DNA from 2 places in the Kocuria salsicia genome. Region 1 is predicted to be linked to the other one. Evidence: predicted binding sites of a transcription regulator. Region 1 holds the regulator's gene; the other holds the start of a gene.

Region 1 (15,116 bases):
CGTGGTGACCTACGTGCGCGTGGTGGACGGAACCCTGGTGCCGCGCGAGCGGATCCAGATGATGTCCACCGGCGCCACGCACGAGCTGCTGGAGATCGGGGTGATCTCGCCCGAGCCGATCCCGTCGAAGGGCCTGAGCGTGGGGGAGGTGGGCTACCTCATCACGGGCGTGAAGGACGTCCGCCAGTCGCGCGTGGGCGACACGGTCACCAACCAGCAGAAGCCGGCGGAGGACTCCCTGGGTGGCTACGAGGACCCCAAGCCCATGGTGTTCTCCGGGCTGTTCCCGGTGGAGGGCTCCGACTACCCGGTGCTGCGGGACGCGCTGGAGAAGCTGCAGCTCAACGACGCCGCCCTGGTCTACGAGCCCGAGACGTCCACGGCGCTGGGCTTCGGCTTCCGCTGCGGCTTCCTGGGACTGCTGCACCTGGAGATCACCCGCGACCGTCTGGAGCGCGAGTTCAACCTGGACCTGATCTCCACCGCACCGTCCGTGTCCTACAACGTGACGCTCGAGGACCACTCCGAGGTGGAGGTCACCAACCCGTCCGAGTTCCCGGAGGGTCGGATCCTGGAGATCCGCGAGCCCATGGTCTCCGCGACGATCCTTGTGCCCTCGGAGTTCATCGGCGCGGTCATGGAGCTCTCCCAGTCCAAGCGCGGTGAGATGAAGGGCATGGACTACCTGTCCGAGGACCGCGTGGAGCTGCGCTACCGGTTGCCGCTCGCGGAGATCGTCTTCGACTTCTTCGACCAGCTCAAGTCCAAGACCCGCGGCTACGCGTCCCTGGACTGGAAGGCGGACGGGGAGCAGGCCGCGGACCTCGTGAAGGTGGACATCCTGCTGCAGGGTGAACAGGTGGACGCGTTCAGCGCCATCACCCACAAGGACAAGGCCTACTCCTACGGTGTGCTGATGACGGGCAAGCTGCAGAAGCTGATCCCGCGCCAGCAGTACGAGGTCCCCATCCAGGCGGCCATCGGCTCGCGCATCATCGCGCGCGAGAACATCCGCGCGATCCGCAAGGACGTGCTCTCCAAGTGCTACGGCGGCGACATCTCCCGCAAGCGCAAGCTGCTCGAGAAGCAGAAGGAGGGCAAGAAGCGCATGAAGATGGTCGGCCGCGTGGAGGTCCCGCAGGAGGCCTTCGTGGCCGCGCTGTCCTCGGACGAGGACAACGGGAAGGACAAGAAGAAGTAATGCCCGCCCAGCCGGAGGGGGACCCCGCACCGTCGGACGGCGCCCTCCCCGCGAGCGCGGTGGCCCGCGCCGCGGACCGCACCCTGAGCCTCTACGTCCACGTTCCGTTCTGCGCGGTGCGCTGCGGCTACTGCGACTTCAACACCTACACCATGGAGCAGCTGGGGGACGGGGTCTCCCGGGACGACTACCACCGCGACGCCGCGGCAGAGGTCCGTTTCGCCCGTTCAGTGCTCGACGCCGCCGGGGCGCCCCCGCGGGCCCTGCACAGCGTGTTCTTCGGTGGGGGCACCCCCACGCTGCTCCCAGCCCGGGAGCTCGCGAACATGCTCGGCCAGGCCCGTCAGAGCTTCGGGCTCGCACCGGACGCCGAGGTGACCGTGGAGGCCAACCCGGACTCCGTCACGGCGGAGACCTTCGACGTGCTGGCCGAGGCGGGCGTGACGCGGGTTTCCTTCGGGATGCAGTCCGCCGTGCCGCACGTGCTGAGGGTGCTCGAACGCACGCACACGCCGGCAAACGTGCCGCGCGCCGTCGGCTGGGCGAAGGAGCGCGGGCTGGGCACGAGCGTGGACCTGATCTACGGCACCCCGGGGGAGAGCGTGGCCGACTGGCGGACCTCGCTGGAGGCCGCCCTGGAGATGGACTCGGACCACGTGTCCGCGTACTCGCTGATCATCGAGGACGGCACCAAGCTCGCCGCGCAGATGCGCCGGGGCGAGGTCCCCCGGGTGGACCCGGACGACCAGGCGGAGAAGTACACGCTGGCGGACGCGATGCTCCGCGAAGCGGGTTTCGAGTGGTACGAGGTCTCCAACTGGTCCCGGGACGCCCACGGGCGCAGCGCGCTGGAGAACCGCAGCGCGCACAACCTCGCCTACTGGCGCAACCAGGACTGGTGGGGCATCGGCCCCGGAGCGCACTCCCACAGCGACGGCGTGCGGTGGTGGAACCTCAAGCACCCCCTGCCCTACACGAACAAGGTCCGCCAGGGCGTCTCACCCGCGGCGGGCCGGGAGACGCTGGACGCGCAGACGCGCTACGTGGAGGACGTGATGCTCGGCATCCGGATCCGCGACGGTCTGGAGACCGCGCAGCTGCAGCCGGAGGGCCGGAAAGCGGTGGCCGGGCTGATCGCCGACGGCTGGCTGGACGGTGCTGCCGCAGTGCGGGGCACGGCCGTGCTCACGGACGCGGGACGGCTCATGGCCGACGCCGTGACGCGCCGGCTGCTCGACTGGTGAGCGGCCCGAGGCGAGTCGTGGGCGCGGGCGTCAGCCGCGGGACGTGGTGAGCCGGTCGTAGAGGTGTGTGTTGCCGCGATACTGGTGCGGCTCGCCGCGGTTGACCTTCACGCCCGCGACCACGGAGGCGATGGCCAGCCACAGCCAGGTCACGGCGGCGACCACGGAGAAGATCCAGCCGATCACGGGTACGAGAGAGAGCGCGATGCCTGCCAGCACCACGACACTCGGCAGCAGCGTGAAGTTCAGCGCCTCCCGGGACTCCTGCGCGGTGAACGGGCCGCGGTCCCCGAACACCCGGTGGATCACGTAGCTGGGCAGCGCGCCGACCACGCCGCCCAGGTGCGCGACGGTGGCCCACTGGCGGTCCTGGTTCACGTCCAGGGGCTGGGCCTCGGCGGGCACGGCCTCGAACGGGGTCTCACCCGCGGCGCGGGCGGCGGGGGCAGCGGGGGTGGGAGCAGCGTCAGTCACGGGTGGGTGTCCCTTTCAGGGGCGGTAGCCGAACCGGGGTGGATCGGAGTCCCGGTGCCCCCTATTCTACGGTGCGCTCCTGGAAACGGACCGGGGTGCGTCTGGAATCACGTGTGAGCCTGGATATGTCGGACGACGCCGCCGCGCCACCGGCAGCCCGGGGCCACCGCGCCAACCGCGTCGGCCGGGACAACGGGTCCCACACGGCACATCCGGCGCCCCACGTGCCAAAACCCCTCAGTAGCCGTCCGGTGCGGTGAGGAAGTCGATGAGCTCCTCGACCCGGCCCAGCAGTGCGGGCTCCAGGTCCGAGTAGCTGTCCACGCGGGCGAGGATCGCCTGCCACGCCCGCCCCACATCCTGGGGAGTGCGGTGGGGCATACCGAGGGCCTTGGCCATCCCGGTCTTCCAGTCCACACCGCGAGGGATCACGGGCCACGCGGGGATGCCCAGGGCTGCAGGCTTCACCGCCTGCCAAATGTCCACGTAGGGGTGGCCCAGGATCTGCACGTTGCCCCGCGCACCCGGCACAGACAGCGCCCGATCCGCGATCCGCGACTCCTTGGACCCGCTGACCAGGTGGTCCACGAGGATCCCGAGACGACGGCCCGGGCCGGGGTGGAACTCCGCGATGGCCGCGGGGAGGTCGTCGATGCCGTGCAGCGGCTCCACGACGATCCCCTCGACTGCGAGGTCGTGGCCCCAGACCTTCGCCACGAGCTCGGCGTCGTGGTAGCCCTCGACCCACACGCGGGACTCCTTGGCCACCGAGGCGCGCAGGTTCTCCACGGCCACCGAGCCGGAGCGCGTAATTCTGGGCCCGCTCGGGACACTGCGAGGTGCGGGCGGGGTGAGGCGGACGGGCTCGCCGTCAAGCAGGAAACCGGGACCGAGGGGGAAGGCCTTGACTCGGCCGTGGCGGTCCTCCAGGCCCACGACGCGCATGCCGCCCACGACCTCCACGCTCACCACGGCGCCCACCCACCCGCTCTCGACGTCCTCGAGCACCATGCCGGACTCCACGGGCAGCCCGCGGGCCGCGGGGGAGCGGCGCGAGACCTCGGGGCTGCCGAGGTCCTGCGGGCCCCAGCCCCAGCCGGATGTGTTCACGGGGGTGCTCCTCGCTCGCGGGTGACGAATCAGCCGCGAGCGTACCAAAGGACCGGTCCGCGGCAGGGCCACTAGACTCACGGAATTAGCACTGTGCCGATTCGAGTGCCAAAATTGGTCGCGGCCCGGTTCACCGGGTGCCGCACGGGCGCCCGAGGACATCCGCGAGCGGGAGGTGGGAGACATGGAGCATCCGCGCAGGGCGAAGATCCTGCAGGCCATCGTGGAGGACTACGTCCACTCCCGCGAGCCCGTGGGCTCCAAGGCGCTCGTGGAGCGCCACCGGCTGCCCGTCTCCTCCGCCACCGTGCGCAACGACATGGCCGCCCTCGAGGAGGACGGTCTCATTGTGGCACCCCACACCAGTTCAGGTCGGATCCCCACGGACCGCGGCTACCGGGTGTTCGTGGACCAGATCGCCGCGCTGCAGCCCCTCACGCCTGCGCAGCGCCGTGCCGTGCAGGTCTTCCTGGGCGGCGCCCACGACATCGACGATGCCATGGAGCGCACCGTGCGCCTGCTGGCCCAGCTGACCCACCAGGTGGCCGTCATCCAGTACCCGGTGCGCACCGGGATAACGGTGCGCCACGTGGAGCTCGTGGACGTCGGCGGAAACACGCTGCTCGTGGTGCTCATCCCCACGAGCGGCCGCGTGGTGCAGCGCACGGTTGCCCTCACCGCGCCCGTTGCCGAGGACGCCCTGCTCGAGCTGCGCGCCGCCGTCCTGGCGCGCGTGCTGGGTCAGGCACTGGAGACCGTGCCGGCCGCGGTCGCCGAGCTCCCCGAGACCGTGGAAGACCCGGTCCGCGAGGCCGCGCTCGCCGTCGCCGACACCGTGGCAGTGCTGGCCGCCGCCTCGGACGACCAGCGCCTCGTGAGGGCGGGCACCGCCAACCTCGCCCGCTTCAGCGGGGACTTCCCCCAGAGCATCTCCCCGGTGCTCGAGGCGCTTGAGGAACAAGTGACACTGCTGCGATTGTTGTCCGAGATGCAGCAGGACGAGCGCGGCGTCGCGGTACGGATCGGCTCCGAGCAGTACGACGACCCGCTGGCCGAGGCGGCCGTGGTGGCCACCGGCTACGGCCCGCAGGACGCCTCCAAGGTGGGCGTCGTGGGCCCCACGCGCATGGACTACCCCACCACCATGGCCTCCGTGCGTGCCGTGGCCCGCTACCTCTCCAAGAACCTCGGGGACTGACGCGCCACCCGGCGCCGCCCCGGCACAGACCACCGACCCAGAGACGAAAGCAGAAGCGACGACATCGTGAGCGATCACTACGAAACCCTCGGCGTGAGCCGTGACGCCAGCACCGAAGAGATCAAGCGCGCCTATCGCAAGAAGGCCCGCAAGCTGCACCCGGACGTGAACCCCTCGCCGGAGGCAGCCGAGGAGTTCAAGCGCGTCTCGCACGCCAACGACGTCCTGTCGGACCCGGACAAGCGCCGCGTGTACGACGCCACGGGCAACGAGAACGGCACGGACACCGGCTTCGGCGGAGGCTTCCCCGGCAGCGGGTTCGGCTTCTCGGACATCTTTGAGACGTTCTTCCAGGGCGCGGGCTCCGGCGGCCAGCGGGGCCCCCAGTCCCGCACGCGACAGGGCCAGGACGCCCTGATCAACGTGCGCATCTCCCTGAAGGACGCCGTTTTCGGAGTGGAGAAGGACATCACCGTCGACACCGCGGTCACGTGCCCCACGTGCGAGGGGACGTGCTGCCAGCCCGGCACGAGCCCCACCACGTGCACCATGTGCCACGGCTCCGGCCACATGCAGTACCAGCGGCAGTCCATCCTGGGCATGGTCACCACGCAGGCGCCCTGCTCGCAGTGCAACGGCTTCGGCACCGTGATCGAGCACCCGTGCCACGAGTGCTACGGCGAGGGCCGCGTGCGCGACCGCCGCCCCCTCACGGTGAAGATCCCCGCCGGCATCCAGTCCGGCAACCGGATCCGCCTGGGCGGTCAGGGCGAGGCCGGCACGGCCGGCGGACCCAACGGCGACCTCTTCGTGGAGCTGAAGGTGGACCCGGACCCCACGTTCGTGCGCGAGGGCGACGACCTGCACGCGCGGCTGCGGATCCCCATGACCGCCGCGGCACTCGGCACCACCGTGACGCTGGAAACTTTCGACGGCACGCGCAGCGTGGACGTGGTCCCCGGAACCCAGTCCGGTGCCACCATCACGCTGGACGACCTCGGCGTCACCCACCTGCGCGGCAAGGGTCGCGGGGACCTGCAGGTGCACTTCGAGGTCGAGACGCCTCGGGACCTCACCGGCGAGCAGCGTGAACTCGTGGAGCGGCTGGCGGAGCTGCGCGAGGAGCAGGCCCACGACGGCACCACCGTGAGCACCTCCCACTCCGGCGGGTTCTTCTCCCGGCTGCGGGACCGGTTCAACGACCTGTGACGAATCCCGTCTTCCACCGCGAGGACCTCACCGGGGCGCACCCCGGCGAGGTCCTCGACGTCGTCGGCCCCGAGGCCCGTCACGCCGTGACCGTTCGCCGGCTGCGCGCGGGCGCGTCCCTGGACCTCGTGGACGGCCGCGGCACCCGCGCGGTGTGCACGTTCGTCGCGGGGGAGAAGGACCGCATGAGCGTCACCGTGGACTCCGTGGCGCACGAGGAGCCGCCGGCGCCGCGCCTCACGCTCGTCCAGGCGCTGGCCAAAGGGGACCGGGACCTGCAGGCCGCGGAGACCGCCACCGAGCTCGGTGTGGACTGCGTGATCCCGTGGCAGGCAGAGCGCAGCATCGTGCGGCTGCGCGGGGACCGTGCCGCCAAGACCATGGCCAAGTGGGACGCCACCCTGTGCGCGGCCGCCAAGCAGTCCCGGCGCGCGCACTGGCCGCGGCGGGAGCAGTGGGTGGACACCGCCGCCCTCGCGCGGCTCGTGGCGGAGGACACGGAGACCCTGTGGCTCGTGCTGCACGAGACCGCCTCCACCGCGTGGTCCGGGCACGACGTCACCGCCTGGCGGGAGCGGACCCGGATCGCCGTGGTGGTCGGGCCGGAGGGCGGCATCAGCGATGCGGAGACGCAGCTGCTCACCGAGGCCGGGGCCCACACGCTGCGCCTCGGGGACACGGTCATGCGCTCGGCCACCGCCGGGCCGGCCGCCCTGGCCGCGCTGCACTCTGTCCTGGGCCTCTGGGGCTGAGCGCCCCCTCCGCGGGAGGGGCTGGGTGGGACGAACCCCGGGATCTCGGGGGAGCAGCGTGCCGGGGACGCCACCCGCGCCTCGTCGGGACGGCATGACGACGACGTCGCGCGCCCGCGTACGGCGGATGCGCCTCAGCGCGTGGCAGCGACGGTGATCACGTGGTCGTCCACGAGCACGGTGCCCTGGTCGTTTGTTCCCGCGACCCGCACCGTGTACTCGCCCGGGTCCAGGTCGATGGTGGTCCGCAGCTCGGTGCCGACAGTGGGGTCCGAGCCGGGGGAGGCCGCGGCGACCGTGCCGCTGCGCACTGTGCGCTCGTCCTGCGTGACCTCCCAGCGGACGTCGTGCACCGCGGGCAGAACGCGCAGGAACACGGTCAGGGGACTGCCGGGGTCCGCGTCCGTCTGGGGGTCGATGAGCCACACGGGCGCGGCCAGGGACGTGTCGCGGGTCAGCGGATCGGAGAGGTCCACGGAGCCGAACGCCGAGAACCCGGTGCGCCCGTCCACCAGGATGCGGACCTCCTTGGCGGTGGAGGCGTCCAAAAGTCCCGCGGTCACGGCGGCCGCGGAGACCGTGTACACCATCTGCTGCAGCGCCATCTGGGCGTCCTTCTCGGACAGCTGCGTGCCGAACGCCGCCGCGGGCAGGTCCACGGTGATGATGCCGTCCGGGGACACCGAGGTTCCCACCGTGCTCACGGGGGACCACAGCGTGCGGTAGTCGGGGTCCATGGGGGTGGCACGGGTCACCATGGCAGCGGCGCGTGCCACCGGGTCCGCTGTGCTCGTGTCCTCGGGGTTGCGGAACTCACGGAACAGGTAGCCGGACTGGTCACCCGTGCCGACCCAGTAGATGGGGGCCTGCTCGGTGGCCACGCCGCCGAGCGCCTCGTCCGTGGTGCCCGGTACCGCGCCGATTCCCGGTGCGGCCGCGGAGTTGTCGTCCGGGCGGTCCGCGGCCGTGCCGCACCCGGCCAGCGCCACGGACGCGACCACAGCGAGCGCGGCGAGGCTCCAGCGGCGGGGTGTGCGCGGTGGTACGCGGCGGCGCGGTCTCACGCGGTGCTCGCCCTCCTCCGGGCCCTCGGTGACGGGTGCGGGGTCAGGGACCGCGCCACGGCGACGTCGTGTTCCCACCTCTCCGACACAGAACCTGGAGGGTGGGACCGCGCGGTGTGGCACCGGCGGCATGATTTCACGGCTTCACAAGATACCGACCGGCGGGGGTGCGCGCGAACTCCGGGAGCCCGTGGCGCGGACCGTTACCCGATTGCAACCCGGGACCGTGGCGGACGGCGCGTCGGAGGGGACCGGTAGGCTGGTGCCCGATGAGAGAACAACCCGAGGGGATGAAACCACTGACCGCTGCACCCAGTGAAAGTACCCGTGTGACCGTGCACATGCCGGACCGGGACACCGCCGTGCGGTGCCTGGGCCAGGCGGATTCGACGCTGAGGCTCCTCGAGGGCGAGTTCCCGGCGGTGCGCATGACCGTGCGGGACCTCGATGTCGCCCTCGAGGGCCCCGTGCTCGACACCCGGCTGGCGGCATCCCTGCTCGAGGAGCTGCTGGCGATGGCGCTGCGCGGCACGGAGATCACGGAGCGCACCGTGCTGCGTGTGGCCCGCATGATGCGCGAGTCCCAGCAGGTGCGCCCGGCGAGCGCACTGTCCACGAGCATCCTCTCCACCCGGGGCCGCACCATCCGCCCCAAGACGGTGAACCAGAAGACGTACGTGGACGCGATCGACGAGCACACCGTGGTCTTCGGAATCGGACCGGCAGGCACGGGCAAGACCTACCTGGCCATGGCCAAGGCCGTGCGCGCGCTGCAGGCCAAGGAGGTGAACCGGATCATCCTCACGCGCCCCGCGGTGGAGGCCGGCGAGCGCCTGGGCTTCCTCCCGGGCTCGCTCAACGACAAGATCGACCCCTACCTGCGCCCGCTCTACGACGCGCTGCACGACATGATGGATCCCGAGTCCATCCCGCGGCTCATGGAGGCGGGGGCCATCGAGGTGGCTCCGCTGGCCTACATGCGCGGGCGCACCCTCAACGACGCCTTCGTGATCCTGGACGAGGCTCAGAACACCACTCCCGAGCAGATGAAGATGTTCCTCACGCGGCTGGGCTTCGGCTCGCGCATCGTGGTCACCGGGGACGTCACCCAGGTGGACCTGCCGGGCTCCACGAAGTCCGGGTTGCGTCAGGTGCAGCACGTGCTGGGAAAGATCGACGACATCGCGTTCTGCGAGCTGACCGCCGAGGACGTGGTGCGCCACGAGCTGGTGGGGGAGATCGTGGCCGCTTACGACCAGTTCGACACCACCAACCGGCACCGCATGGAGCGCGCGCACCGCAAGGAGGACCGCCGTGCGGCGGCCGTGCACCGGGCGGGCGCTGCTGGTGAGCGAGCTGGGGCCGACGGAGCAGGAGCGGACCAGGCCACGGGGCCGGCGGGTGGCGCGCTGTGAGCGTCTCGTTCGACCTGCCGTGGGACGGACCGCAGGAGCTCGAAGGGTTCGAGGAGTGCTACCGCGCGGTGGACACGGACCAGCTGGCGGCCCTCGTGGACCTCGCCTTCACCCGGTGGCACCTCCACCCTGAGACCGAGGTCTCGATCGCGGTGGTGGACGAACAGCGCATGGCCGAGCTGCACGAGCAGTGGCTGGACCTGCCCGGTGCCACGGACGTGATGTCCTTCCCCATGGACGAGTTGCGCGAGGGCACCCCGGAGGAGCCCAGCCTGGGCGTCCTCGGGGACGTGGTGCTGTGCCCGCCCGTGGCGCAGCGCCAGGCGCAGGCCGCGGGGCACAGCACGCAGGACGAGCTGTGCCTGCTCACGGCGCACTCGCTGCTGCACCTGCTAGGCCACGACCACGCGCAGGAGGAGGAGCGCGCCCGGATGTTCGCCGCCCAGCGCGCGCTGCTCGAGGAGTTCCTGGGCCGCGATGCCCCCGTGGAGACCATGACGTGACGCCGGTGCCACACCCCGGGCAGCCGCAGGACCCCGCGCGCTGTCCCCACAGGCGCACCCCGATCGAACGCAGGAGCGAGGACACACCATGATGCAGGACACCACCGCCGAGCACGGCGCGGACTTCCGGGCCGGCTTCGCCGTGTTCGTGGGCAGGCCCAACGTGGGCAAGTCCACCCTGACCAACGCTCTGGTGGGCCGCAAGGTGGCCATCACGTCCAACCGTCCACAGACCACGCGCCACACCATCCGAGGCATCGTGCACCGCCCGGACGGGCAGCTGATCCTCGTCGACACGCCGGGCCTGCACCGGCCCCGGACTCTGCTGGGGCAGCGGCTGAACGACGTGGTCGCGGAGACCCTGAGCCAGGTGGATGTCATCGGGTTCTGCGTTCCCGCGGATCAAAAGGTGGGCCCCGGGGACCGCTTCATCGCCCAGCAGGTCGTGGCCGCCGTGAGCAGCACCCCCGTGGTCGCGATCGTCACCAAGGCGGACCTCGTGCCCCAGGACCGGCTCGCCGAGCAGCTGATCGCCGTGAGCGAGCTGGGCCGCGAGGTCGTGTCCGAGGAGCGCGCCCAGCGCGAGGCACGGCGACGACGGCGCGCCGCGGCGTCGTCGGGCGGCACAGGCTCCCGGTCGGAGAAGGCACCCGCCACGGAGGACCAGGACGCCGGCTGGGCCCACGTGATCCCCGTGAGCGCAACGGACGGCTACCAGATGGATGAGCTGGCAGAGCTGCTCGTGTCTCTGATGCCGGTCTCTCCGCCGCTGTACCCCGAGGGTGACCTCACGGACGAGCCAGAGGTCACCATGATGGCCGAGCTGATCCGCGAGGCCGCACTGGAGGGCGTGCACGACGAGCTGCCACACTCGCTCGCCGTGGTCGTGGACGAGGTCTCCGAACGGGAAGGCCGCTCGCCCGAGAACCCCATGCTGGACGTGCACGCGAGCGTGTACGTGGAGCGGTCCTCGCAGAAGGCCATCGTGATCGGCAAGCGCGGTGCGCGGCTGCGGGAGATCGGGACCAAGGCGCGCGAGCAGATCGAGGCACTGCTGGGCACGCGCATCTACCTGGACCTGCACGTCAAGGTCGCCAAGGAGTGGCAGCGGGATCCCAAGCAGCTGTCCAAGCTGGGATTCTGACCCCGCCCACACCGCACACGGAGGGACGGGGCGTATCGTGGCCGAGCGGTCGGGGCGCCGCCCCCGGCCCCGCCCCAGACAGCGAAAGACTGCAGGAGACGTCACCGGTGGATCCCAGCTCAGCACCCCGTCGCGGTCGCCGCGCGCAGGAGACCACGGCGCCTTGGGTCACGCACCCGGCACGTCGCACGAACCGGGAGGGGGAGCCCTTCGACCTGCGGCAGACCGGGCGCCACCACAGGGCCCGTGAGCACCGTGCCTCCGCCCGCAGGATCGCCGTGATCCTGGCGGTCCTCGCCCTGATCGCGGCAATCGGGATCGGTGGTATTGCCGCGCTGCGGCTGACGGGAAACCTGCAGTCCAGCCCCCTGAACCTCTCCGACGGCGCGGAGGCAGTGGACGACGGCCCGCTCGACATCCTCGTGATGGGCTCGGACACCCGCAGCGGCACGGGCAACTCCGAGTACGGCAGCAAGGACGACTCCGAAGGCCGCACGGACGTGATGATGCTCCTGCACGTCACGCAGAGCAGGGATGCCGTGACCGTGGTGTCCTTTCCCCGGGACCTGATGGTGGAGATCCCGCAGTGCACGGACCCGGACTCCGGCAAGGTTTACGCCGCGGAGACGGACATGCTCAACAGCGCGGTGGAGCGCGGCGGACCCGGCTGCACCGTGGCGGCCATCAACGAGCTCACGGGCGTCAACATCGACCACTTCATGCTCGCGGACTTCAACGCCGTGAAGGAGCTCTCCTCCGCGGTGGGCGGCGTCGAGGTGTGCGTGAACAACGCCGTGGACGATCCGAAGTCCGGGCTGAAGCTGCCCGCGGGCATCTCCTCCGTGGAGGGCGAACAGGCGCTGGCGTTCCTGCGCTCCCGCGCGGCGTTCGGCAACGGTGGGGACGAGGCCAGGATCCGCTCCCAGCAGTCGTTCCTGGCGTCCCTGACGCGCAAGATCCAGTCCGACGGGACCCTCACGAACCTCCCGGAGCTCTACCACATCGCGGAGGTCATGACCCAGAACCTGCACGTGGACTCGGGTCTCACCTCGATCCCCACGCTCGTGGGCATCGCGCGCACGTTCAACGGCATCGACCCCGGGAAGATCGCGTTCGTCACGGCCCCGACCGAGGTCTACCCCGAGGACCCGAACCGGCTGCAGCTGGACGAGAAGGGCGCCGAGAAGCTCTTCGCCACGTTGCGCGACGACGTCTCGGTCACGCGGGCGCAGGACGGCACTTCCGCGTCCCCGAGCGGTGAGTCCTCGGACGCCGCGACCTCCGGCAGCGGGGCCGGTCACTCGACGGCCGGGGCGACGTCTTCCCCGTCCGCCACACCGAGCGCCACAGGGCCCGCGCTGGACCCCGCCACGGTGCCGCTGGCCGTCTCCAACCGCTCGGACGCCGGGGGCCGGGACAGCCAGCTCGTCTCGGTGCTGAAGAAGGCCGGATACGACCACGCCGCCACCGAGAAGTCCGGTGCGCAGCTCTCCGCCACGCAGATCTTCTACAACCCGAACTGGGCGGCCGCGGCGGATGACGTCGCCGAACTCCTCAACGTCTCCGCGAGCCAGCTCACCGCCTCCTACGAGGTCACGGGTGTGGAGGTGGCCGTGGGCCAGGACTTCGTGAGTGGGGACAGGATGGACAAGAACCTGTCCCTCCCGGACGACCTGCAGGGCCAGACGGCCGAGCAGTTCACGTGCCAGGCGACTGCGGACGAGTAACGGGGCCGGGGGTCAACGTGCCTAGTGGTACGTTGGATCACATGCGGCAGGACATGAAGCGACTCGTGCTTATGTGCCGCAGCGGGGCCTGAACGATCCTATTGACGGCCGACCACCCGCTGCGGAGTTCCGTGGTGCCGGCCCACAGTCACAGATTGAAAGGCCCCCTCCCGTGAAGAATGTGCAACGCCCCTCCGGCATGCCGGTTCACAAGTACACCCCATACCACCAGAAGTTCCCGTTCGACATGTCCGACCGCACGTGGCCGGACAAGGTGGCGACAACGGCGCCGCGCTGGTGCGCCGTGGACCTTCGTGACGGCAACCAGGCGCTGATCGATCCCATGAACTCCGAGCGCAAGCTGCAGATGTTCCAGCTGCTTGTGCGCATGGGCTACAAGGAGATCGAGGTTGGTTTCCCCTCGGCCTCGCAGACGGACTTCGACTTCGTGCGCACCCTGGTCGAGGGTGACCACATTCCCGAGGACGTCTCCATCCAGGTGCTGACGCAGTCCCGCGAGCACCTGATCGAACGCACGTACGAGGCCATCGACGGCGCCCCGCACGCGATTGTGCACCTGTACAACTCCACTTCCACGCTGCAGCGGCGCGTGGTGTTCAAGCAGGACATGGACGGCATCGTGGACATCGCCCTCACTGGAGCCCGGCTGTGCCGCAAGTACGAGGAGCAGCTCAAGCACACCGCCGTCACCTACGAGTACTCGCCGGAGTCCTACACGGGCACCGAGCTGGAGTTCGCCGCCCGGATCTGCAACGAGGTGGCGGAGACCTTCGAGATCGGCAACGGCCGCAAGATGATCGTCAACCTGCCGGCTACGGTGGAGATGGCCACCCCCAACGTCTATGCGGACTCGATCGAGTGGATGGGCCGGCACCTTTACCAGCGGGAGGACATCATCCTCTCCCTGCACCCCCACAACGACCGCGGCACCGGGGTTGCCGCCGCCGAGCTGGGCTACCTGGCCGGCGCGGACCGCATTGAGGGGTGCCTGTTCGGCAATGGTGAGCGGACGGGCAACGTGGACCTGGTGACCCTGGGCCTGAACCTGCTGACGCAGGGTGTGGACCCGCAGATCGACTTCTCGGACATCGAGGAGATCCGCCGCACCGTGGAGCGCTGCAACCAGCTGCCCGTTCCGGAGCGCAGCCCCTACGGCGGGGACCTCGTCTTCACCGCGTTCTCCGGCTCGCACCAGGACGCGATCAAGAAGGGCTTCGAGTCCATGCAGCAGGATGCCCAGGCCCAGGGCGTGGCCGTGGACGACCTCGAGTGGGCCGTTCCGTACCTGCCGATCGACCCCAAGGACGTGGGCCGCAGCTACGAGGCCGTGATCCGTGTGAACTCGCAGTCTGGCAAGGGCGGCGTGGCCTACCTGCTCAAGAGCGAGTACGGGATCGACCTGCCGCGCCGCGCACAGATCGAGTTCTCCGGTGTGGTGCAGAAGTTCACGGAGACTTCCGGCTCGGAGGTCACGGCCCAGCAGCTGTGGAAGATCTTCTCGGACGAGTACCTGCCCGCCAAGGTGGACGGCGAGGGGACATGGGGTCACTACCGGATCACGTCCATCTCCACCCACGCGGAGGATGAGGGAAACACTGTGCTGGAGATCGGCCTGGACGTCGGTGGCGAGCACCGCGAGCGCAGCGCCCACGGCACAGGCCCGATCGACGCGCTGATCAACCTGTTCAACGAGGAGGGCGTGGACGTGCGGCTGCTGGACTACACCGAGCACACGCTCTCCGCCGCGGCCAACGCGCAGGCCGCTAGCTACGTGGAGCTGGCCGTGGGTGACCGCGTGCTGTGGGGTGCCGGGATGGACAACAACACCACCCGAGCCTCGCTCAAGGCCGTGATCTCCGGGGTGAACCGCGCCGTCCGGGACGCCCAGCTGGCGGGGCAGGCCTGATCACCTTTCCGTGAGCGCAGGGGACCCCGGCCCCGGTGGGCCGGGGTCCCCTTCTCCATCCGTCGTGGACGACGCCGCCGCACGGTACCGTCTTCGAGGCACCGCCCGGGCACCGTCGGCCGGTCGCCCCAACCACTGCGACACCACC
Region 2 (15,116 bases), on a different contig from region 1:
CACGCCGGGGCTGCCTGTGCTGCCGGACGTCATCAAGCCCAACGGCTTCGAGCTCGCCGAGTCGCTCGGCCGCACCGACGGCGCGCTCTTCGAGAGCGATCCCCGGGCGGCCGCCGAGGCCGCGCAGGAACTCGTGGCCCGCGGAGTGGGCGCCGTCCTGTGCACCCTGGGCGGCAACGGCGCCGTGCTGGTGACGCCCGAGGGTGCGTGGCACGCCGTGCACGAGCCCGTGACTGTGCGCTCCACGGTGGGCGCGGGGGACAGCGCGCTGACGGGGTACCTCGTGGCCGCCCAGCGCGGTGACGCCCCCAGCGAGTGTCTGCGGCAGGCCGTGGCCCACGGCTCCGCGGCGGCGTCGCTGCCCGGGACCCAGATGCCCACCGTGGCGCAGACCAGGCCCGACGCCGTGCGGGTCACGGACCTCGGCCTGCCCCCCGTGGGGCGTGGCACCGCGCACCCGGGAGCAGCCGACGACGCCGCGGCGTCGCCGTCGCCCACGCACCAGACCCCCGCGGGGCCCGACGCCGTCCTCGACCTTTCGGACGGGACCAGCGGCGCACGCCGCGCCGAGCCCCGGTCCTGACCACCCCAGCGCGCCCCACGGGACGCACCCAAGGAGCCTGACATGTCAGATCTCATCAACACCGGACTGGTCCTGCTGGACCGGGACCTGGGCGGATCCACGGACAGCGTGATCCGCGCACTGGCCGCCACCGTGCACGCCGAGGGGCGGGCGAAGGACACCGACTCCCTCGCCGCGGACGCGCTCGCGCGGGAGGCCAAGAACGCCACGGGCATCCCGGGCGGCATCGGCATCCCGCACTGCCGTTCGGAGGCGGTCACCCAGGCGACCCTCGTCATGGCGCGGCTCGCCCCCGCCGTGGACTTCGGCGCGAAGGACGGCCCCGCGGACATCGTCTTCTTCATCGCGGCCCCGGCCGGTGCGGACCAGGAGCACCTGAAGCTGCTCTCCAAGCTGGCCCGCTCGCTCATGAAGAAGCCCTTCGTGGCGTCGCTGCGGGCAGCGCAGTCGCCGCAGGAGGTCGTGGACATCGTGGACCGGGCCCTCGGCCTGGCACCCCCGGCCGACGACGCCGCCCCGGCCACCGCCGCGGGCACCTCCGGTGAGGGGGCCGCGGCCGCACAGGGCACGGGGGCACCAGCCGCCGCCGGCTCGACCGCCGCCGCAGCTGCGGGGACTCCCGCCACCGGAGCGGCCGGCACCAGTGCGGTCGGCAGCAACGCCGCCGGGACCAGCGGAGCAGGAACCTCGGCAGCTGGAACCGCCGCGGCCGGCACCGGGGCGGCCGCCGCGGAAACCGGGACGGCGCCGGCCGGACCGCGCCACATCGTGGCCGTGACCGCGTGCCCCACCGGCATCGCGCACACCTACATGGCCGCGGATGCGCTGAGCAACACCGCCGAGGAGATGGGGGTGGACCTGCAGGTCGAGACCCAGGGCTCCTCGGGCGCCACGCGCCTGAACCCCGCGGTGATCGCCTCCGCCGAGGCCGTCATCTTCGCCACGGACGTGGACGTCCGCGAGCGCACCCGTTTCGCGGGGCTGCCGTACATCGCCTCCGCCGTGAAGCGGGGGATCGACGAGCCGCGGGAGATGATCGAGGAGGCCCTCGCGGCCGCGGACGACCCCCGCGCACCGAAGGTCACCGGTGACGGGACCGACGCCGCCGCGGCCGTGACGGGCAGCGAGGGCTGGGGCTCCCGCATCCGCAAGGCCGTGATGACGGGCGTGAGCTACATGATCCCGTTCGTGGCCGCGGGCGGTCTGCTCATGGCCATCGCGTTCATGATCGCGGACCCCGTGCTGGTGGCCCAGCAGGCGGACGACATCCTGGGGACCGCGACGCTGGGCAATCTCGGCGACGTGTCGCTGGGCATGTACCTCGGCGCCGTGCTGTTCAAGATCGGCAACCTGGCGATCAGTCTGCTGGTCCCCGCGCTCGCGGGTTACATCGCCTACGGGCTCGCGGACCGTCCGGGCATCGCTCCGGGCTTCGCCGCCGGTCTCGTGGCGAACTTCATGGGCGCAGGCTTCATCGGCGGCATCGTGGGCGGTCTGCTCGCCGGCCTGTGCGCGTACTGGCTGACACTGCCCAAGCTGCCGCGCTGGCTCGGCTCGCTGATGCCCGTGGTGATCATCCCGCTGCTGGCCTCGCTGTTCGCGGGCGGACTGCTGTTCCTGGTGATCGGCGGGCCCATCGCCATGTTCATGACCTGGCTGACCTCCGTGCTCGCCGGCATGAGCGGCGCCTCCGCCGTGACGCTGGGTGCCGTCCTGGGCCTGATGATGTGCTCTGACCTGGGCGGTCCCATCAACAAGGTGGCGTACTCCTTCGCGGTGGCCGGTCTCGGTGCCGCGACCGCGACCAACACCGCCCCGCAGGAGATCATGGCCACCGTGATCGCCTCGGGCATGGTTCCTCCGCTGGGCCTGGCCCTGGCCTCGACCGTGCTGGGCCGCAGGTACTTCACGGCGGCCGAGCGCGAGAACGGCAAGACGTCGTGGCTGCTCGGCGCGTCCTTCATCTCCGAGGGTGCGATCCCGTTCGCCGCGGCGGACCCGCTGCGCGTGATCCCGGCATCCATGCTCGGCGGTGTGGTCACCGGTGCCATGACCATGGCGTTCGGAGTCACCTCGGCAGCCCCGCACGGCGGCATCTGGATCCTGCCCGTGATCGACGGCCGCCTCGCGTTCGTGGCGTCCATCCTGGTGGGCACCGTGATCACCGGCGTGGTGGTGACCGTCCTCAAGCGTTTCGGTCACGTGGAGAAGAGCGTGGGTGAGGTCCCGGGCGTCCCGCAGACCAAGCAGACAGTGGAGGTGTGAGAACCATGAGCGAGCAGGACATGATGAACGAGCAGCCGCGGCGGGACACGCTGCACGGCGTGGGCGTCAGCCCGGGACGCGTCATCGCGCCCCTGGTGCACATGGCGCCCGCCGTGAGCGAGCCGCCGGAGGACGAGGCGCTGGAGGGGGACGCGGAGACCGCGACTGACCGTCTCAAGGCCGCAGCGCTCGCCGTGAAGGCGGGGCTGAAGGAGCGCGCCGCGCGGGCCCGTTCCGAGTCCGCCGCGGAGGTGCTCAAGGCCACTGCGCTGATGGCAGGGGACAAGGCGCTCGTGAAGAACGCGAGCAAGCTCGTCACGGAGCAGCGGCTGAGCCCGGAGCGCGCGCTGTGGCAGGCCGCGACCGCGTACGCGGACCAGATGCGCGCCATGGGCGGCTACATGGCTGAGCGTGCCGCGGACATCGAGGACGTGCGGGCGCGCATCGTCGCCGAGCTGCGCGGTGAGGATGCCCCGGGGGTGCCGCAACGCCGTGAGCCGTTCGTGCTCACCGCCGAGGACCTCGCACCCGCGGACACCGCGGTGCTGGACCCGGACGTCGTCGTCGCGCTCGTCACCGCGTCCGGCGGCCCGCAGTCGCACACCGCCATCCTGGCCCGCAACCTGGGACTGCCGGCCGTGGTGGCGGTCGAGGGTGTGCTCGACGTCGCCGGGGAAGCGCCCGTCTTCGTGGACGGTGCCGCAGGGACCGTTGTCGTGGCCCCCGGGGAGACCGAGCAGGAGGCCGTGCGGGCGTGGCAGCGCGCGTCCGAGCAGCTGGCGTCCTTCGCCGGGCGCGGCGCGCTCTCGGACGGCACGGTGGTCCCGCTGCTCGCCAACGTGGGCACGGGCGACGACGCCCGGGCCGCCGCGGAGGCCGGTGCGGAGGGCGTGGGCCTGCTGCGCACCGAGTTCTGCTTCCTGGGCCGGGACAGCGAGCCCACCGTGGAGGAGCAGGCGGATGCGTACACCGAGGTCTTCGAGGCGTTCCCGGGGCGCAAGGTGGTCGTGCGCACGCTCGACGCAGGCGCGGACAAGCCCCTGCCGTTCCTCACGGACGCCACCGAGCCCAACCCCGCGCTGGGCGTGCGCGGCTACCGCACGGACTGGACCACCCCGGGCGTGCTGGAGCGCCAGCTCGAGGCGATCGCCGTCGCCAAGCAGCGCAGCACCGCGGACGTGTGGGTCATGGCTCCCATGATTGCGACCGTGGGGGAGGCAGCCCGCTTCCACGACCTCGTGGTCGCGGCGGGTCTGAAGGTCAGCGGCGTCATGGTGGAGACTCCCGCCGCCGCGATCACCGCGGAACAGATCCTGGAGCGCGTGGACTTCGTGTCGCTGGGGACCAACGACCTCACGCAGTACACGATGGCCGCGGACCGCATGCTCGGCTCCCTGGCCGATCTGAACTCCCCGTGGCAGCCTGCCGTGCTGCGAATGATCCAGGCCACCGCGCGAGGGGCTGCACAGGCCTCCGAGCGCGGCGGGGAGCACAAGAACGTGGGCGTGTGCGGCGAGGCTGCCGCAGACCCGGCGCTCGCCGTGGTCCTCGTGGGACTGGGGGTGGACACGCTGTCCATGAGCCCGCGGTCCCTTGCCGCGGTCTCCGCCGTCCTCGCCCGCGTGGACGCCGCTGAGGCCCGGCGGCTCGCGGAGCTTGCGCTGCACGCGACGAGTGCCCAGGAGGCGAAGGAGGCGGTGCGGGCCGAGCTGCCCGTGCTCGCGGACCTGGGACTGTGAACCCGCGCGGCGGCCCTCGCCCACAGCCGGGCAGCGCCGCCGCGCCACCCCGACCACCGAAGAACGAAGAACAAGGAGTACGACAATGACCGAACGCACCGCCACCGTGGCCTCCCGAGTGGGCCTGCACGCGCGCCCCGCCGCGATCTTCGCCGAGGCCGCAGGCGAGTACGAGAACCTCGAGATCACCATCCGCGCCGAGGGCGAGGACGCCGAAGAAGGCATGGACGCCGCGTCCGTGCTGTCCCTGATGTCCCTGGGCGCGTCCCACGGGGACAAGGTGGTGCTCGCCGCCGAGGGCGACGGCGCCGAGGCGGCCCTCGAGCACCTCGCCGGAATCATCGAGACGGACCTCGACGCCGAGTGAGCCGTCCCGCGGTGCGGACGCCGGGTCTTCTTCACGGAGGGCCCGGCGTCCGCCGTCCGGGGGTAGCCTGACCGGCATGGTTCGTTCTCTGATTCTGGCCGGTCTGGCCGCCGCCACCCTCGTCACGGTCCTCGCGGCCGTCCTCGGTCCCTGGGGGTGGTGGATCCCCGCCGTCGTGTTCCTCGCGCTGCTGCTCGTGGGGATCCGCGACGCCACGCAGCGCCGGCACTCGATCCTGCGCAACTTCCCCGTGCTGGGGCACATGCGGTTCTTCCTGGAGAAGATCCGCCCCGAGATCCAGCAGTACTTCATCGAGCGCAACTACGACGGCAAGCCGTTCGACCGTGACCAGCGCTCCCTCGTCTACTCCCGCGCCAAGGGCTTCAAGGGGGACAAGGCGTTCGGCACGGAGCTTGACGTCAACGCCCCGGGCTACGAGTACTTCGTGCAGTCCATCGCCCCCAAGCCCGCGCCGGAGGACGAGCACCGCGTGCGCCTGGGCGGGCCGGACTGCCGCCAGCCCTACGACGCCTCCCTGCTCAACATCTCCTCCATGAGCTTCGGCTCCCTGTCCAAGAACGCGGTGCTCGCCATGAACAAGGGCGCCGCGAAGGGCGGGTTCGCGCAGGAGACGGGCGAGGGCGGGCTGACCGGGTACCACCTGGCGCACGACGCCGACATCTTCTGGGAGTTCGGCTCAGGGTACTTCGGCACGCGGGACGCAGACGGCAACTTCGACCCGGAGATCTTCCGCCGCAAGGCCACCCTGCCGCAGGTCAAGGCCATCAACATCAAGCTCTCCCAGGGCGCCAAGCCGGGGCTGGGCGGTGTGCTGCCCGGGGCCAAGGTGACCGAGGAGATCGCCGAGGCGCGCGGGGTGCCCGTGGGACAGACGTGCATCTCCCCGGCGAGCCACTCGGCGTTCACCACCCCGCGGGAGCTCATCCGTTTCATCGCCCGGCTGCGGGAGCTCTCGGACGGCAAGCCGATCGGCTTCAAGCTGTGCGTGGGCTCGCGCGTGGAGGTGCTGGCCATGTGCAAGGCCATGATCGAGGAGGGCGTGACCCCGGACTTCATCATCGTGGACGGCTCCGAGGGCGGGACCGGTGCGGCGCCGCTGGAGTACCAGGACCACGTGGGCACCCCGCTCGTTGAGGGGCTCATCCTGATGCACAACGCGCTCGTGGGCTCGGGGCTGCGCGAGCGCATCAAGCTCGGCTGCGCGGGGAAGATCACCTCAGGGCACGACATCGTGCGCCACATCATCCAGGGCGCGGACTTCTGCATGAGTGCCCGCGCCATGATGATGGCCGTGGGCTGCATCCAAGCGCAGGCGTGCCACACCAACAAGTGCCCGGTGGGCGTCACCACGCAGAACCCGCAGCTCTACAAGGCGCTGGACGTCGAGGACAAGGGTGACCGCGTGGAGCGCTACCACCGCCTCACGGTGCAGGAGGCGGGGCAGATCATCTCCACCATGGGCTGCGAGCACCCGGAGGAGCTCACCCGCGAGATGCTGCGCCGCAAGGTCACCGCAACCCAGAGCATCTCCTACGAGTCGCTCTACCGCTGGCTGCAGCCGGGCGAGCTCTTCGACGGCGTGGAGGGTGGCTGGGGCGAGGACTGGCGCTACGCGGACCCGGACCGCTTCACCGCGGGTCACCCCGGCAAGTACGTGTTCAACGACCGCAGCCCCCTGGTTCCCGGTGGCGTGATCCCCGCGGTGGACCATGCTCCCGAGCGGGTCACGGTGGGTGGCGCGGCGGTCGGTGCCGAAAGCCACCACGACGACGCCGCGAGCACAGGCACACGGGCGGCGACACCGGCGTCGGGCGCGGGACAGGGCGACGAGGACACCACGACCGGCACGAGCAGACGCCCGGAGGGCCAGCCCGGCACCGAGGCTGGTGCGCAGCACACCACGCGGGACCCGTCGCCGGACGCGGAGCACGTGGACCCGGCGGAGGACTCCCGCACCCGGGACCCGGGGCTCGCCTGAGTCCGGGGGATACCATGTGAGGCGGCGGCGCCCCAGCGGTGCCCGCCCGACAACGTCAGAGCACGTCCGCGGTACAGGAGTGAGAGACCCTTGCGAGAATTCACGGCACGTTTTGCGACCGGCCAGGAAGTAGCCGAGTGGGACTCCCACGTCACCGCCAACCCCTCGGGCGGCAACCTGCTCCAGTCCGAGGCGTTCGCCGAGGTCAAGAAGGACCACGGCTGGAAGCCGGTGCACGTGGTGTACGAACCCACGGACGGCTCGCAGCCCAGCTACAACCTGGTGCTGGAGAAGTCCGTTCCTGTGCTCGGCAAGCTCTGGTACATGATCAAGGGCCCGGACGTGGCGAGCGTGGACGACATCCCCGGCATCGTCGCGGCCAACGAGCGCTTCGTGGCCGGTGCCGCCCACGGCGTGTTCGCCATCAAGTACGAGCCCGAGATCCTCGCCTCGGACTACGCCGCCGGGGTCTTGGCGCGCAGCGGACTCGTGAAGTCCTTCGAGATCCAGCCCAACGACTCCACCGCCGTGCTCGACACGGACATGGACGAGAAGGCCCTGCTGAAGTCCCTGCACTCGCGCGGGCGCAACGCCGTGCGCCGCGCCACCCGTGAGGGCTGCGAGGTGGAGCAGGTGCCGCTGACCGAGGAGAACATGCGGGCCATGTACGCCCTCATGGACTCCGTGGGCCAGGGCAACGCCAAGGTGAACCTGCGATCCTACGACTACTACAGGGCGTTCTGGACCGGCTTCGAGCGCCGCGGCCAGGGCCGGCTCTACTTCACGTACGAGGACGGCAGGCCCTCCGTGGGCGCGTACGTGATCGCCTACGGGAACAAGGGCACGTACAAGGACGGCGGCTCCAAGCCCCGCCGGAAGCAGTACGGCGACTCCCACCTGGTGCAGTGGAGCGCCATCACGGACCTGAAGCGGGACCACGGGATCGTGCAGTACGACTTCTGCGGCACTCCGCCCTCGGACCAGCTCAAGAACAAGGAGCACCACTACTACGGGCTCGGGCTGTTCAAGACGAGCTTCACGAAGACTGTCGTGGACTACGTAGGAGTTTGGGACCAGCCGCTCAGCCGGGCGAAATACGCTGTGTGGACCAGCGTGGCGGAGAAGGTCCAGCGCCAGCTCTGGGTGCGCCGCACCGGTCAGCCGTTCTACTGAGCCGGCCACCCACCTGAGCGGACACCCCGCCACCACGGCGCGCTCGCGGCTCACCCGCGGGCGCGCCACCACATGACAGACGAGTAGGACCTGCGGCGGCAGGGGAGGTTCATCCGACGTGAGCGTGACCGATCAGCTGACGCGTCTGGCGCACCAGGGATACCCGTCCTCGGGCGAGTCTGGGGACTCCGGGGGAGTCAACGGCGAGCCTTTCGGCCCTGGCGGGGACACCGCTCTGCACGCCGCGGTGCGGGGCACGGCACCGCGGCGCCGGATCGCGCCTACCGCCCGTCCCACCGAGGAGCAGGCGGCGCAGGCGCAGCGGTGCAGCGTGGCCGCGCACACGGCTCCCGGCGCGACGACGACGCCCCGCCTCCCTGACAAGCACGCCCCGGGTACGCACACTCCGGCCACGGCGTCGCCGAAGGCCACCGCCCTGCCGGTGCTCACCCCGCGCCAGATCGCGGAGCACCGGGCGGACAGCGGCCACCGCAGCGGGGTCCCCGCAGCGCTGGCCGAGCCGATCGGCAGCGTCTCGCGGCGCAGCGCGGCGGCCTCGACGTCCCCGGTCGAGCGGCCCGAGACGGTCGCGCACGAGATCGCACCGGCCACCACCGCCATTCCTCGCGCCACCTACCCGGCCACGAGGGTCAAGCCGAGCCGGGCGCCCCGTTCCCTGCTGCGCTCGCTCGTGCAGGGGGACACCGCCCCCACCGCCCCCATGCGGGTCGTGGACCGGCTCACCGCCACTCCGTTCCAGCACCTGCGCAAGTTCGGCGACAGCACGGAGCGCCAGGCCCGGCGCACCCTGAACTTCGCCCTGCGCCTGGCCGAGACCATGTTCCACTACGGTGCGGACGCCCTGGACGTGGAGAACGCGATCATCGCGGTGTGCGCCACGTACGGGGTGGAGAACCTGGACGTGGACATCACCAACCAGTCCGTGACGATCAACTACGTGGCGGAGAGCACCACTACGGGCAAGCTGGGCCGCGCAGCGTCGACCTCGAAGGACGCCCGCGGCGAGGGCGGCTCGAGCGCCCACCCGACCACCTCCTTCGACGGGGTCCCGGGCACCACGGCGGAGCACCGCCGGGCCGCGCCGTCCCAGGAGTCCCCCCAGGACCGGGACGAGCACGACCCGTGGGGGGACTCCACCACCTCGAGCCACACCGTGATGCGCGTGGTGCGCTCGTGGACGGACAACTACGCCGGTCTCGCCGACTCCCACCAGCTCGTGACCCGCATCATCGAGGGTGAGATGCCCCTGCGGGAGGCCGAGCGGGAGCTCAAGGAGATCAACGCCCGCCCCAAGCCGTACCCCCGGTGGATGGTACTGGCCGCGACGATCATCGCCGCGGGCACCCTGACCCTCGCGCTGGGCGGCACGATCGTGGGCGCGGTGGTGGCCATGGGCTCGGCCACCGTGGTGCAGCTCGTCACGGCCAAGCTGGGCGCGTGGCGGATCCCCGAGTTCTTCTCCCTGGGCGCCAACGCGCTGGTGATCACCCTGATCGCCATGGTGATCTCCGCACTGGGGGTGGAGCTGTACCCACCGAAAGTCATCGCCGGTGGGCTCATCATGTTGCTGCCCACCACCCGCATGGTCTCCACCATGCAGGACGCGATCAACGGCTTCCCCGTGACCGCAGCGGGCCGGCTGCTCTCCACCGCGATGGCATTCCTCGCCATCGTGGCGGGGATCGCGATCGGCGTCTCGCTGACCGTCCGACTGGCGGACGTGCCGGGCATCGACATCTCACAGTCGAGCTTCACTCCCGCGGGGGCACTGCGCAACGTGGTCTTCATGCTGGTCTCCACGGCGCTCGTCGCGGTGCTGATGCAGGCCAAGCCCCGGCACATCCCACCGGCACTGCTCGCGGCCTTCGCCGGGCTGCTCGTCTACCACGGGATCGGTCTCGTGGATCCCGGGGCGCGGCTGGCCACAGGCGCGGCCGCGGTGGTCAGCGGCTGCGTGGCGGCTCTGCTGGCGGCCCGCGCGCGCATCCCCCAGGCCGTGCTGGCCATCCCCGCCATGACGTTCCTGCTGCCCGGGCTCACACTCTTCCGCGGCATGTACGCCATCACGGTGGAGAACGAGACCGCGGGGCAGGGGATCACCGAGCTGCTCAACGCCATGGCCTCGATCGTGCTGCTGGCCGCCGGCGTGGTGCTCGCCAAGTACCTCATGCGCCCGTTCATCGAGCAGATGCAGCACCTCTCCCAGCGGCGCAACCGCCGCCGCTGAGGAGCTGACGGGTAGCCGCAGCCCTCTGATGTCTCAGCGCCCGGGCTGCTAGAGGATCTTCCCCACGGGCAGCTTCTTCTCCGCCTGGAAGACGTCCTCGGTGCGCCCGCCGGCCCAGTACCCCGACAGAGACACCCTGGAGCGGTCCAGGCCGCGCTGGTCGAAGAGCACCGCACGCGCAGCCTTCATGGCCTCGCGCTCGCCGTGCACGAAGGCCTGCACACCGCTGACGTCCTCGGGCCACGCGGCGTCCGCGATGCCCTGCACGAGCGCACGCTCACCGGGTGCCTCATCCGCGCGGTGCACCCACCGCACCGTGATCCCCTCCGGGACGGCCACGACCGAGAGGTCGAGCTCGTGGGCGGCGTCCTGGACCTCCAGGACCACCTCGCCCCGTGCGGAGACGGGCAGGGCCTCGAGATTCGCGAGCACGGCGGGCACGGCGGCGTCGTCGCCCGCGAAGAGGCTCCACGTGGCGTCCGGGTCCGGCATCCACTTGCCTCCGGGGCCGAGCGCCACCAGGCGGTCGCCGGGCGCGGCGGCGTCCGCCCACGGCCCGGCGTAGCCCTCGGAGCCGTGCAGGGCGACGTCGATCCACACCTCACCGGCGGCGGGATCCGTGCGGCGCAGGGTCATATGGCGGGAGACCGGCTGGTCCTCGGGGGCGGAGGTGTCCCGGACCTCCCAGTAGTCCGGCAGGGCGCCCGGGGCGGTGGCCGCGAGCGTGGTCTCCGAAAAGAAGATCAGCTTGACGTACTTCTCCGGGGCCTCGATGTCCTGGAAGTCCTGCGCGTTGTCGACGTGGCAGACCAGCCGGACCATGGCCGGGGAGAGCTGCAGGCGCTCGGCGACGGTGAGCTCGAGCTGGGGCTTGCGGGGACGTGCTGGAGCGGTTGTCATGCCTTCAGCTTAGGTGATCCTAACCTGGTAGCTCCCACGAGACGGGGTCCGCGCCCTGCTCCTGCAGCAGGGCGTTGGTGCGGGAGAAAGGGCGGGAGCCGAAGAAGCCGCGGGACGCGGAGAGCGGCGAGGGGTGGGCGGACTCCACCGTGGGCGCGCCGCCCAGCCAGGCCGCGGTGCCGCGCGCGTCGCGGCCCCACAGGATTCCCACGAGGGGCTGCTCGCGTGCGCCCAGGGATCGGATCGCGCACTCCGTGACCGCCTCCCAGCCCTTGCCCCGGTGCGAGGCCGGGGCACCGGCCTGGACGGTGAGCACCCTGTTGAGGAGCATGACCCCCTGCCCGGACCACGGGGAGAGGTCCCCGTGGTCCGGCGGGGCGATACCGAGGTCCGACTGCAGCTCCGCGTAGATGTTCTTCAGTGAGCGCGGCACGGGACGCACGTCCGGGGCCACGGAGAAGGAGAGCCCCATCGCGTGGCCCGGAGTGGGGTAGGGGTCCTGCCCCACGATCAGCACCTTGATGTCGGACAGCGGCTCGCGGAACGCGCGGAAGATGTTCTCCCCGGCCGGCAGCGTGTGGCGGCCCTGGGCGTGCTCGGCCCGCAGGAACTCGCCCATCGCGCGGATCTGACCCTCGACCGGTTGCAGGGCTTGCGCCCACTCCTCGTGCATGATCTCGTGCAGCGGACGCTGGGCGTTCACGGGGCCTCCCTGTGTCGGGTGCGGCGCGCACGGAGTGCTGGCGTGCGCGTTAGGGTGGGGACCATGTCTACCACGGGGGAGGAGCTCGACGAACTGGACCGCGCGATCCTGGAGCTGGAGTCCCAGCACTGGAAGTACCGGGGAGCCAAGGAGTCGGCGATCCGCTCGCGGCTGGGGCTGAGCCCTGTGCACTACTACCAGCGGCTCAACGCACTGATTTCCTCCGAGGCCGCCGCCCGGCACTCGCCCATGCTGATCTCGAGGCTGCGCCGCGCCCGCTCGCGCTGAGCGGTTTCCCTGCGGGCCGTGCCATACTCGGCGCCAGTCCGCGAGCCGCCCCGTGGAGCGCGCTGCACACTGTCCAGGAGAGCCAGACCATGAGCGAGTACCCCCGCGACGAGTTCGACGACGTCCCCGAGGACGGCGCCCGCCAGGGCGCGCACCGGGGCCACAACCCCGCCGCCCGCACCGGCTCCCGACGAGAGTTCCGTGCGATCCTCGTGACCGGGCTGCTTGCGCTCGCCCTCGGTGCCGTGTGCTTCGTCAATGCTCCGCGCACGGAGCAGGACATGTCGGCCTCCGCGCCGGCGGGCGCGGCGTCCGCGGTCGCCTCCGTGCCGGGGAACCGGCTGGCGCAGGCGGGGACGACGACGTCGCCCGTGGCCCTACTGGGTCAGGTGGCCGCGCTCTGAGGCACCGCGTTCAGCCAATGATGAAACCGGCGCCCCGTGGTGGCCTCTCGGTTGCGGTTCCTCGCGCGCCGGTGCCACTATTGTTTTAGCACTCAGTCGAGTGGACTGCTAACCGGGTCCGGTGGCGGTTCTCGGCATCCGGGTGAAACCACATCACGGTGAGGTGGACGCGGCGCGGTGAGGATCGTGCTGCGTTCCCGTCCGTCGCGGGCACCGTGATAACACGTCTTGTTTGTCAACCGTCCAGGAGGGACGAAACACATGGCAAAGATGATCGCATTCGACGAAGAAGCACGCCGCGGTCTGGAGAAGGGCCTGAACACCCTTGCGGACGCCGTGAAGGTCACGCTCGGCCCCCGCGGGCGCAACGTGGTCCTGGAGAAGTCCTGGGGCGCGCCCACCATCACCAACGACGGTGTCTCCATCGCCAAGGAGATCGAGCTCGAGGAGCCGTACGAGAAGATCGGCGCCGAGCTCGTCAAGGAGGTCGCCAAGAAGACCGACGACGTCGCCGGTGACGGCACCACCACGGCCACCGTGCTCGCCCAGGCCCTCGTGAAGGAAGGCCTGCGCAACGTGGCCGCGGGAGCGGACCCGCTGTCCCTGAAGCGCGGCATCGAGAAGGCCGTCGCCGCCGTGACCGAGCAGCTGCTGTCCTCTGCCAAGGAGATCGAGACCGAGGAGGAGATCGCCGCCACCGCGTCCATCTCCGCCGCCGATCCCGAGATCGGCAAGCTCATCGCCGAGGCGATGGAGAAGGTCGGCAAGGAAGGCGTCATCACCGTCGAGGAGTCCAACACCTTCGGGCTGGACCTCGAGCTGACCGAGGGCATGCGCTTCGACAAGGGCTACCTCTCCGGCTACTTCGTCACGGACGCGGACCGCCAGGAGGCCGTCCTCGAGGATCCCTACATCCTCATCGTGAACTCCAAGATCTCGGCCGTGAAGGACCTCGTCCCCGTGCTCGAGAAGGTCATGCAGACAGGCAAGCCGCTGCTGATCATCGCCGAGGACGTGGACGGCGAGGCGCTGGCCATGCTGGTGCTGAACAAGATGCGCGGTGCCGTGAAGTCCGTGGCAGTCAAGGCCCCCGGCTTCGGCGACCGCCGCAAGGCGCAGCTCGCGGACATCGCGATCCTCACCGGCGGCCAGGTCATCACCGAAGAGGTCGGTCTCTCGCTCGAGTCCGCCACGATCGACCTGCTGGGCCAGGCCCGCAAGGTCGTTGTGACCAAGGACGAGACCACCATCGTGGACGGTGCCGGCACGCAGGAGGAGATCGAGGGCCGTGTGGCTCAGATCCGCGCGGAGATCAACAACTCCGACTCCGACTACGACCGCGAGAAGCTGCAGGAGCGCCTGGCCAAGCTGGCCGGTGGCGTGGCAGTGCTCAAGGCCGGTGCGGCCACCGAGGTGGAGCTCAAGGAGCGCAAGCACCGTATTGAGGATGCCGTGCGCAACGCCAAGGCAGCCGTGGAGGAGGGCATCGTCGCCGGTGGCGGTGTGGCCCTCATCCAGGCCGGCGCCAAGGTGTTCGAGGCCCTCGACCTCTCGGGTGACGAGGCCACGGGCGCGAACATCGTGAAGGTCGCCATCGACGCGCCGCTCAAGCAGATCGCGCTGAACGCCGGTCTGGAGCCGGGCGTGGTGGTCGACAAGGTGCGCGGGCTCGAGACCGGATGGGGCCTCAATGCCGCCACCGGCGAGTACGAGGACCTCATGGCCGCGGGCATCAACGACCCCGTCAAGGTGACCCGCTCTGCTCTGCAGAACGCGGCGTCCATCGCCGGGCTGTTCCTCACCACGGAGGCCGTGGTGGCGGACAAGCCCGAGCCCGAGGCCGCCAGTGCGGGTGCGGGCGCCGATCCCATGGGTGGCATGGGCGGCATGATGTGATCTGCCCTCAATGAGGGATCCTCCCCGGCCGGTTCACTGGTCGGGAGGAGAACCGGAAGGACCCCGGGTACGCAGTGCGCGCGCCCGGGGTCCTTCTGCGTGTCGGGGTGCTTTGGAAGGATGTGTCCATGACGATCATCGCTTCCGCGGACGGCTCCGCGCTCGGCAACCCAGGCCCCGCGGGCTGGGCCTGGTACATCGACCCCACCTCGTGGCAGGCGGGGGGATGGGCGCACGGCACCAACAACCAGGGTGAGCTGACGGCGGTGCTGAACCTCCTGGAGGCGACCCGGCACCGCCGGGACGAGCCCCTGCGCGTGCTGTGCGACAGCCAGTATGTGATCAACTCCGTCACCAAGTGGATGCCCGGGTGGAAGAAGAAGGGCTGGAAGAAGCGGGACGGGAAGCCCGTGCTGAACGTGGACATCATGAAGGCCCTGGACAGGGAACTGGCCGGGCGGGACGTCAGCTTCGAATGGGTGAAGGGTCATGCCGGCCACGAGCTGAACGAGGCCGCGGACGAGCGCGCCCGCGCCATGGCCATGGCCTAC

Evidence for each region. Region 1 encodes HrcA, which represses chaperone genes, less so after heat shock. Its sites were predicted from a motif close to TTNGCACTCGNNNNNNNCGAGTGCNAA; they were not measured.
Region 2: the regulator HrcA is predicted to act here: its motif matches at 12,755-12,781, upstream of groL (chaperonin GroEL).

What each region holds. Positions count from the first base shown of each region.
Region 1 is NZ_BAAARF010000003.1:286,272-301,387, forward strand. It holds gene lepA (translation elongation factor 4) at 1-1,201, shown strand, start outside; gene hemW (radical SAM family heme chaperone HemW) at 1,201-2,445, shown strand; gene ABD264_RS01350 (DUF4870 domain-containing protein) at 2,476-2,919, opposite strand; gene ABD264_RS01355 (DUF3097 family protein) at 3,157-4,029, opposite strand; gene hrcA (heat-inducible transcriptional repressor HrcA) at 4,214-5,227, shown strand; gene dnaJ (molecular chaperone DnaJ) at 5,294-6,436, shown strand; gene ABD264_RS01370 (16S rRNA (uracil(1498)-N(3))-methyltransferase) at 6,433-7,188, shown strand; gene ABD264_RS01375 (GerMN domain-containing protein) at 7,323-8,252, opposite strand; gene ABD264_RS01380 (PhoH family protein) at 8,543-9,667, shown strand; gene ybeY (rRNA maturation RNase YbeY) at 9,682-10,170, shown strand; gene ABD264_RS01390 (GTPase Era) at 10,259-11,314, shown strand; gene ABD264_RS01395 (LCP family protein) at 11,422-13,041, shown strand; gene leuA (2-isopropylmalate synthase) at 13,214-14,968, shown strand.
Region 2 is NZ_BAAARF010000025.1:29,098-44,213, forward strand. It holds gene ABD264_RS11920 (1-phosphofructokinase family hexose kinase) at 1-583, shown strand, start outside; gene ABD264_RS11925 (PTS fructose transporter subunit IIABC) at 626-2,848, shown strand; gene ptsP (phosphoenolpyruvate--protein phosphotransferase) at 2,854-4,587, shown strand; gene ABD264_RS11935 (HPr family phosphocarrier protein) at 4,673-4,954, shown strand; gene ABD264_RS11940 (FMN-binding glutamate synthase family protein) at 5,031-6,953, shown strand; gene ABD264_RS11945 (lipid II:glycine glycyltransferase FemX) at 7,044-8,126, shown strand; gene ABD264_RS11950 (threonine/serine exporter family protein) at 8,245-10,374, shown strand; gene ABD264_RS11955 (siderophore-interacting protein) at 10,423-11,274, opposite strand; gene ABD264_RS11960 (uracil-DNA glycosylase) at 11,294-11,977, opposite strand; gene ABD264_RS11965 (DUF3263 domain-containing protein) at 12,041-12,265, shown strand; gene ABD264_RS11970 (hypothetical protein) at 12,355-12,669, shown strand; gene groL (chaperonin GroEL) at 12,931-14,565, shown strand; gene ABD264_RS11980 (RNase H family protein) at 14,694-15,116, shown strand, end outside.